3 linked regions of the Jeotgalibacillus aurantiacus genome follow. The protein of the gene in region 3 interacts with the protein of the main gene of each other region in a pairwise test. Links are inferred from orthologs where the notes say so. Each region holds a gene or a part of one and is shown on either strand. Other genes may lie near its edges.

Region 1 (2,773 bases), on a different replicon or contig from region 3:
TTTTTGAACAGGGACACCTGATTGCGGCTTCGAGTATCCCTGCTGGAGGAGACCATATCACAAAGGATTTATCGATTGGGCTCCGGACAACCACTGACGATGCCGAGATCATAAAGAAAAAGCATGGACATGCCTTTTATGATTACGCTTCAGAAGATGAAGTATTCAGTGTACCGATCATCGGCAGTGATCAGCATCAGCAATTTAATCAGCTGGAAATCTCAGATATCATTGAGGTCCGGATGGAAGAACTATTTGATCTCGTGTTACATGAATTAAAGAGATTAAATATACATGACCTGCCAGGCGGTTTTGTCCTGTCAGGAGGTTCAGCAAGTATGCCTGGCGTTCTTGATCTGGCACAGGCTGTTCTGCAAAACCAGGTCAGAGTGGCAGTGCCTGATTATATCGGGGTCAGAGAACCTCAGTATACGACGGCTGTCGGATTGATCAAATACGCTTATAAGCATGCGAAACTGCAAGGTAAGTATGAAAAACAGCCTTCAGCAACCGAGTATGATAACTCGCATGATTATCCTGTTAAAAAACAGAAAAGTCCGGACGCGGGACCAAAGCAGCAAAAGCCGAAGCAGAAAAACGAAGAGGGAAGATTTAAAAAATTATTTGGTTACTTCTTTGAATAAGAGCAGAATCGGGAAGTAACTCGGATGAAATAGGAGGATTTGCGATGTTGGATTTTGATACAAATGTTGATTCCCTGGCAACGATAAAAGTAATCGGTGTAGGCGGCGGCGGGAACAATGCTGTTAACCGGATGATCGAGCACGGCGTACAGGGTGTAGAATTTATCGCTGTGAATACTGATGCTCAGGCATTAAACCTTTCAAAGGCAGAAATTAAAATGCAGATCGGCGGAAAACTGACCAGAGGCCTTGGTGCAGGTGCAAATCCTGAAGTAGGAAAGAAAGCGGCAGAAGAAAGCCGTGAGCAGATTGAAGAAGCGATTAAAGGTGCAGATATGGTATTCGTAACCGCTGGAATGGGTGGCGGTACCGGAACAGGTGCAGCTCCTGTTATTGCCCAGATTGCCAGAGAGCTTGGCAGTTTAACAGTCGGTGTTGTAACGCGTCCTTTCATGTTTGAAGGCCGCAAGCGTGCAACGCAGGCTGCAGGCGGAATTTCTGCAATGAAAGAAGCGGTGGACACACTAATCGTTATTCCAAATGACCGCCTGCTTGAAATTGTGGATAAGAGCACACCAATGCTTGAAGCATTCCGTGAAGCGGATAATGTGCTTCGTCAGGGTGTTCAGGGTATTTCCGACTTGATTGCAACGCCTGGTCTAATCAACCTTGACTTTGCCGATGTGAAGACAATTATGTCCAACAAAGGCTCTGCTCTAATGGGAATCGGGGTTTCCTCAGGTGAAAACCGTGCTGCAGAAGCTGCGAAAAAGGCGATTTCAAGCCCGCTGCTTGAAGCTTCGATTGACGGGGCTCAGGGTGTCTTGATGAACATTACAGGCGGAACGAACCTCAGCTTATATGAAGTACAGGAAGCTGCCGATATTGTAGCCAGCGCATCTGATCAAGAAGTCAACATGATCTTCGGATCCGTTATTGACGAAGACCTTAAGGATGAAATTCTTGTAACGGTTATTGCGACAGGTTTCAGTGAAGCCGTACAGCAAAAAGCATCACGCCCTCAGCTTGGTGGTCAAATCAGACAACAGCCACAGCCACAGAAGCGTGAACGCGAAATGCCAACAAGAGAACGCGAACGTGAAAGAGAAGAAGCGCCTCATGCTGAAACGGTTAACCGTGGTTCACAGCAGAGTGGAGAAGATACATTAGATATCCCAACATTCCTGCGTAACCGAAACCGCAGAAGAGGATAATAACATCACAATTAAAAGACCGGATCCTATCGTGGATCCGGTCTTTTTTTAACTCTTCTAGCTCACTTAATCCTTATTAAAACAAGTTTCGTGCACCATTCACCCTTAATCTTTTAGCTGTACTTCTTTACTATCATCTAATTGTAGGGAAATTTCTTGGAAGCTGACAAAATAGTACCGTTTCAATCCGAAGACTCTCTGCGGCAGAGGAGCAACAGGTGAAACGGAGCACTAGCTGCCTCACCGCGCGGGCCTGGAAAATCGGAGGCGGATTTTTCAGCCATGACAAGCATAAGGCGAAGATGAAAAGAGGGCTGCCTCCACCGTCGTTCAGCTTTGACTTGTGACCTCTGGGGGCTAGTCGCCGTAGCTGGACACTGGAAAACGGAAGGAATGTCCCGGCTCACCATATTAAAACAAGAAAAAACTGAACCCTCAGCGGATTCAGTCTTTTTTTGATGTAATTTTTCCTGGTATGTTACAACATTATGACAAGATTCGTCCGGGCACTCCCTTATACTGTTCATGAATGGAGGGATCAGCCTGACACTTCACTTTGAATCACTGCTATTGCTGAATCTTATCGCAAGTTATATGGTAATCCTCACGGCCAGCTTGATTCACAGGCAAAAGATTCACTGGAAAATGTGGACGTGGCTTAGTATAGCCATCACCATTCTCCAGGCGGTTCTGATTTCGTTAGATTTCAACGAACGGATTTTTGTTATGAGTGGAATCGTGTTGTCCATCACGATCATTTCACTTTTCAGTAGAAAAAAGAGCCGTCTTTTATTTAAATCCGCCACATTATTATTTTGTACCTTCATCAGCGGATCGCTATCCATTTATTTCTCCAGCCTGTTTTACGAGGTTACAAATTATTCTTTATTTTTGCACCCATTCATTTATTTACTC
Region 2 (2,913 bases), on a different replicon or contig from region 3:
GGTTCGTTCCGCCTGTAATGTTCATCAAGACACCCTGAGCCCCGTCAATCGAAGCTTCAAGCAGCGGGCTTGAAATCGCCTTTTTCGCAGCTTCTGCAGCACGGTTTTCACCTGAGGAAACCCCGATTCCCATTAGAGCAGAGCCTTTGTTGGACATAATTGTCTTCACATCGGCAAAGTCAAGGTTGATTAGACCAGGCGTTGCAATCAAGTCGGAAATACCCTGAACACCCTGACGAAGCACATTATCCGCTTCACGGAATGCTTCAAGCATTGGTGTGCTCTTATCCACAATTTCAAGCAGGCGGTCATTTGGAATAACGATTAGTGTGTCCACCGCTTCTTTCATTGCAGAAATTCCGCCTGCAGCCTGCGTTGCACGCTTGCGGCCTTCAAACATGAAAGGACGCGTTACAACACCGACTGTTAAACTGCCAAGCTCTCTGGCAATCTGGGCAATAACAGGAGCTGCACCTGTTCCGGTACCGCCACCCATTCCAGCGGTTACGAATACCATATCTGCACCTTTAATCGCTTCTTCAATCTGCTCACGGCTTTCTTCTGCCGCTTTCTTTCCTACTTCAGGATTTGCACCTGCACCAAGGCCTCTGGTCAGTTTTCCGCCGATCTGCATTTTAATTTCTGCCTTTGAAAGGTTTAATGCCTGAGCATCAGTATTCACAGCGATAAATTCTACACCCTGTACGCCGTGCTCGATCATCCGGTTAACAGCATTGTTCCCGCCGCCGCCTACACCGATTACTTTTATCGTTGCCAGGGAATCAACATTTGTATCAAAATCCAACATCGCAAATCCTCCTATTTCATCCGAGTTACTTCCCGATTCTGCTCTTATTCAAAGAAGTAACCAAATAATTTTTTAAATCTTCCCTCTTCGTTTTTCTGCTTCGGCTTTTGCTGCTTTGGTCCCGCGTCCGGACTTTTCTGTTTTTTAACAGGATAATCATGCGAGTTATCATACTCGGTTGCTGAAGGCTGTTTTTCATACTTACCTTGCAGTTTCGCATGCTTATAAGCGTATTTGATCAATCCGACAGCCGTCGTATACTGAGGTTCTCTGACCCCGATATAATCAGGCACTGCCACTCTGACCTGGTTTTGCAGAACAGCCTGTGCCAGATCAAGAACGCCAGGCATACTTGCTGAACCTCCTGACAGGACAAAACCGCCTGGCAGGTCATGTATATTTAATCTCTTTAATTCATGTAACACGAGATCAAATAGTTCTTCCATCCGGACCTCAATGATATCTGAGATTTCCAGCTGATTAAATTGCTGATGCTGATCACTGCCGATGATCGGTACACTGAATACTTCATCTTCTGAAGCGTAATCATAAAAGGCATGTCCATGCTTTTTCTTTATGATCTCGGCATCGTCAGTGGTTGTCCGGAGCCCAATCGATAAATCCTTTGTGATATGGTCTCCTCCAGCAGGGATACTCGAAGCCGCAATCAGGTGTCCCTGTTCAAAAACAGCGATACTTGTTGATCCTCCGCCGATATCAATAATTGCAGTACCGAGATCCTGCTCATCCTTCGATAGAGCTACGGTTCCTGCTGCCAATGGCTGAAGGAAAATATCAGCCACTTCAAGCCCCGCTTTTTCAACACATCGTAAAATGTTGTGAAGCATCGTTTTCGAACCGGTTACAACTGTCCCTTCCAGTTCCAATCTTACACCGATCATACCACGAGGATCTTTGATTTCATCGAGACCGTCTACAATAAACTGCCTTGGAATAATATTAATGATTTCTCTCTCCGGTGACACAGGCATGACCTGAGCCGCATCAATGACTCTCGCAATATCCTCATCCCGGATTTCCTTATCCTCTGTCGAAACTGCCACAACACCGTGACATGGCTGAAGCGCGATATGATTTGCAGGTATTCCGACTACAACGTTATGTATTGAAAGCCCCGTCATCCTCTCAGCCTGGTCTACTGCTTTTTGAATGGACCTGACTGTCTCATCTATATCAACAATAGAACCTTTTCTGATTCCTTCAGATTTAACATTTCCTACACCGATTATGTTAACAGAGTCATGCACAAGTTCAGCAATGACTACCTTAACAGCAGATGTTCCAATGTCTAGACTGACATAATACTCATTATTACTCACCTGTGGCACCTCCTTCACGACCTTATCAAAAAATGGACCGCTTCATATTCTTCTAGTTTCTGTTTTAAGTATTGAAAATCCTTCAATTCTTCTAAAATATATCTTCTCGCCCTTCAGACAATTTGAACTGTCAGTTTAACGAATTATAAGATTGTTGACAATGATTATAGTCTACATCAATAATCTTCACCAGAAAAGTCAAAATCGACCTATACACCTGATTTAATTTTAATTATCAGTAATCAATCACATTTTATCCCTGTGGCTCTGTTTCCTCCGTATCCTCTGTCGTCCCTGTTTCTTCATCTGCAGCGGAATTCCCAGGGTCATCATATGCCCTGAAATACGATCCCACCTCAAGATCAATGACACCTTTAACGTTCGGATCAAGCTGGCTGACAATAGATCCGTAATGAACCATTTTGTCGGCAAATGTCGGGATAACAGCTGATACCTCAAACCCGTCATTCATAAATACCTGTATTCTTTCATTATCCACATCTGTTGGGGAATGGTGAATTTCCGAGATTGAATTTAACACTTCATCAGGAAGTTCGGATAACGATCCGGCCAGCTTTTGTACAAGCTCCCGATCACTAAATCCTACTAATAGGGGTGCTGATCCTCTGATTACTTCTGAAGGCCCTTTTGTTCCCAAAAAGCCATTTTCATAAACCGGGGTATACTCCTGTTCCTGTCTCAGATAAGCCATTTGTTGAAATTCTTCCACATTAATCATTATGGTTCTTGGAAAATCTTTTGTTA
Region 3 (3,197 bases):
ACCGGGGAATTACGGATCAGCGCCTTGTAGTCAGAGTGACCATTCTTGCAGGTGTCATCGCTGCAACAGGACTTGCATTGGTTTATATTGCACTTAGTCACCTCGGGGCTACAAGCATCGATGCAATAGGTACTCAGGAGAACGGAGGGGCGATTCTTTCAGCTTCTGCTGCCTATTTATACGGATCAAGCGGCGCCGTTATTTTAGGTCTGGCGATTACCGCAGCCTGTTTGACAACATCCATTGGACTCGTTGCATCGGTATCAACTTATTTCTCAAAAATTGTACCGAACATTCCTTATAAAGGCTTCGTCTTTATTTTTTCAGGATTCAGTATGATTGTCGCAAACATCGGCTTAACACAACTGATTGCTGTATCGGTACCGGTACTCGTGATGATTTATCCGGTTGCCATTGTGTTAATGGTGCTGGCGTTTCTTCATAACATCATTAACGGTTATCGCGCAGTATACGTTGGTGCAATCATTCCAACCGGAATAATTGGAATCGCTGATGGCCTTGCTGCTGCAGGATTTGCAGGGAATCCACTCAGCTCGATGCTGTCATTCCTTCCATTGATGGAGCAGACAGTCGGCTGGATGATTCCAGCAGTAACCGGAGGAATCATCGGATACTTGATCGCTGTTTCATTCAGTCACACAAAAAGAACAGCGGCAAGCTTGAAGAATTCCTGACACAGCTGCGGATCATTAGTCCGCCACACCGCACGGCCACATAAAGAGATGAAATGACCTCGCACGATTTAAACATTTATCAATATAAAAAAGAGGTGTCCGCGGACACCTCTTTTTTAAACGTGCTGTTCTTTTAAATCATCAATTTTCTTTAATGCGCCCGGCTCCACTTTTTCAATCGTTTCTGCAGCCTGCTCCAGCGCATCCTGATACTGACCTCTTCTGAACAACATCTCCGCCTCATTTAATCCGATAAAAACAACTTCATTTTTACTTCTGTAACGGTTTCCGTACTGGATAACCCGTTCAGCAGATTCTGCGGCATTCATCATATCAAACGTACTTTCTTCAAACGCTTCTGTCATACGCTCTGCTGAGGAAGAATGCTGACTGATCAGCTTCATATTCATCGGACGTTCAGCCAGCAGACGGTCAATCTGTTCAAGCTGATCATTCACTTCCTTCAGCTCCATATGCCAGTAATCCGGTATTTTCGGAAGGTTTTTTTGAGATACCAGCTTAACAAGTTCTTTCAGCTTTTTAAAGCAGTTGTCCTGAAGCTCACGAACCGTAATTTCATCACTTCTCAGCTTTTGAAGCTGGCTTGATGAATTCTTTTGCTGCTCTTCAATTTCAGCAAGTTCTGTTTCAAGCCTTTCAGCCTCAACGGCCAGAATCGTAAAAGCGGTTTCCCCCTCTTTACGGCGATCTGACATTAAATGAAACTCTTTTGTTATTCGCTCAAGCTGTTTTTCATGGTCCTTCGGGAGATCAAGATTCGTCTGATCCAGTTGATATCCCTGACGGACATAGTCGACTTCCCTCGTCAATTCTTCATTGCGTTTGACAGTCTCTGTCAGCTTTTCAGACAATGGCGCTAACTTATCATTCAGCTTTGATCTCGCTTCCACTTCGTCCTCAAGCTGATCATAAAATTGATCTAAAGCGTCCTGAACGGACTGACGAATGTCATCAGCCTCATCCAGTTCAAGACGAAGCAGATGTTTTTGAGCCAGTCCAATTTGTGATTCCAGCTCCGGATCGGCCTTTTCAAACCCGAGATGGGACAAAGGAAATCCCTTATCCGACATTTCGTTAAAGCCATCCTTCAGCTCTGAACGCTGGGAAGGAAGCGAATACTGCACTTCATCATTCAAAGATGGCAAACGTTCAATAATAGACTGAATATCATTGATTTCCTGTACCAGCGCCAATACAAGCTCTCTTGCCTGAAGATAGTTCCCTTCTCCCGTGAGAGACTGATACTCGTCAAGCTTCGGTTCCACTGCGTAGATTTTCCGTTCCAGTGCTTCAGCAGATTTACCGAATGAGTGGCGCTCTGCCATCAGTGTGGAACGCGATTCCCTGAACACCTGCTGAATGTATTCCATTTCCTCTCGGTTCTTCTCATCACTGCCCATTAAATCCTCAAGCTCCTGAAGAATCACATTCATCTGTTCCTCTGCCGTTTTCAGCTCTTCTTCAATCGCTTCACGAACTTTTTTTGATTTATTAAAACGGAATTTATCAATATGTTCCTCCGCATCAAACAGCAGGGAATCAACCTCGGTAAGCTTTTCATCCACGATATACGTCCAGGAATCTCTCCATTTTTCAAACAGTTCTTCTGTCTGTCCGTTCATATTCAACTGTTTGACTTTGGTCATTTCCTCAAGTACGGGACGATGCTGAATATCAAGCTTCTGTTCTTCAAGAACATCGACCTCTTTATATTGCTTTTTGCGCCAAAAAAAGGCTGTACCGATTAAAATTACCGCTAATAGGACGGATCCAATTATGTACTCCATCTCTTGCCTCCTGTTCAATCCTGCTGACGATTTATGTAAAAGTCTCTGTTTCAAAAAGTATAGTGACTTTATGATACCATGTTATTAGTGATATTTCTTGTTTTTTCTTATATTTTTGACATGACTTTTTTCATATCATTTTTTATGAAAGGGAGTAATTCATCATGCCTTTTAGAGATGGCCACATTCATTCCCCGTACTGTCCTCACGGATCACGGGATTCGTTTTACCAATATATTGAGCGTGCGATTACACTTGGATATAAGGAGATCTCATTTATGGAACATGCTCCGCTGCCGAAAGGATTTACAGATCCCGTTCCGGATCAGGACAGCGGGATGAATCCGGATGATCTGGAAAAATATTTAAGTGAACTGTCGGATCTAAAAAAACAATATAAAAGAGACCTGATCATTCATACAGGTCTCGAAGTGGATTTTATTGAAGGATTCGAAGCACAAACAACGGACTTTTTAAACCGTTATGGTCATGAGCTGGACGATTCCATTCTTTCTGTTCATTTTTTAAAAAATGAAGACGGCTACGTGTGTATGGATTTTGATCCAGATGCATTTAAAACATTAATCGACACGCATGGGACGATCGATCACGTTCATTCACTCTATTATAAAACAGTATTATCTTCTATCGAGGCAAATTTGGGGCAGTATAAGCCTCAAAGAATCGGGCATAT

What was found.
Region 1: the proteins of H7968_RS13320 (region 3) and ftsZ interact in binary tests that used the Bacillus subtilis proteins (3 or more experiments, as listed by UniProt). The link is inferred for Jeotgalibacillus aurantiacus from one-to-one orthologs.
Region 2: the proteins of H7968_RS13320 (region 3) and ftsA interact in binary tests that used the Bacillus subtilis proteins (3 or more experiments, as listed by UniProt). The link is inferred for Jeotgalibacillus aurantiacus from one-to-one orthologs.

The regions. Positions count from the first base shown.
Region 1 is NZ_JACNMS010000002.1:591,290-594,062, reverse strand. It holds ftsZ (cell division protein FtsZ), read left to right. Parts: upstream 1-688; coding sequence 689-1,858; downstream 1,859-2,773. Other genes in the region: H7968_RS07765 (sigma-E processing peptidase SpoIIGA), read left to right, coding at 2,384-2,773; ftsA (cell division protein FtsA), read left to right, coding at 1-644. UniProt on the Bacillus subtilis protein: Essential cell division protein that forms a contractile ring structure (Z ring) at the future cell division site. The regulation of the ring assembly controls the timing and the location of cell division.
Region 2 is NZ_JACNMS010000002.1:592,567-595,479, forward strand. It holds ftsA (cell division protein FtsA), read right to left. Parts: upstream 2,149-2,913; coding sequence 853-2,148; downstream 1-852. Other genes in the region: ftsZ (cell division protein FtsZ), read right to left, coding at 1-808; H7968_RS07780 (cell division protein FtsQ/DivIB), read right to left, coding at 2,402-2,913. UniProt on the Bacillus subtilis protein: Cell division protein that is required for the assembly of the Z ring. May serve as a membrane anchor for the Z ring. Binds and hydrolyzes ATP. Also involved in sporulation.
Region 3 is NZ_JACNMS010000004.1:92,291-95,487, reverse strand. Bases 158-3,086 are described here. They hold H7968_RS13320 (septation ring formation regulator EzrA), read right to left. Parts: upstream 2,504-3,086; coding sequence 812-2,503; downstream 158-811. Other genes in these bases: hisJ (histidinol-phosphatase HisJ), read left to right, coding at 2,668-3,086; brnQ (branched-chain amino acid transport system II carrier protein), read left to right, coding at 158-695. Also shown: more of brnQ, read left to right, coding at 1-157; more of hisJ, read left to right, coding at 3,087-3,197. UniProt on the Bacillus subtilis protein: Negative regulator of FtsZ ring formation; modulates the frequency and position of FtsZ ring formation. Inhibits FtsZ ring formation at polar sites. Interacts either with FtsZ or with one of its binding partners to promote depolymerization.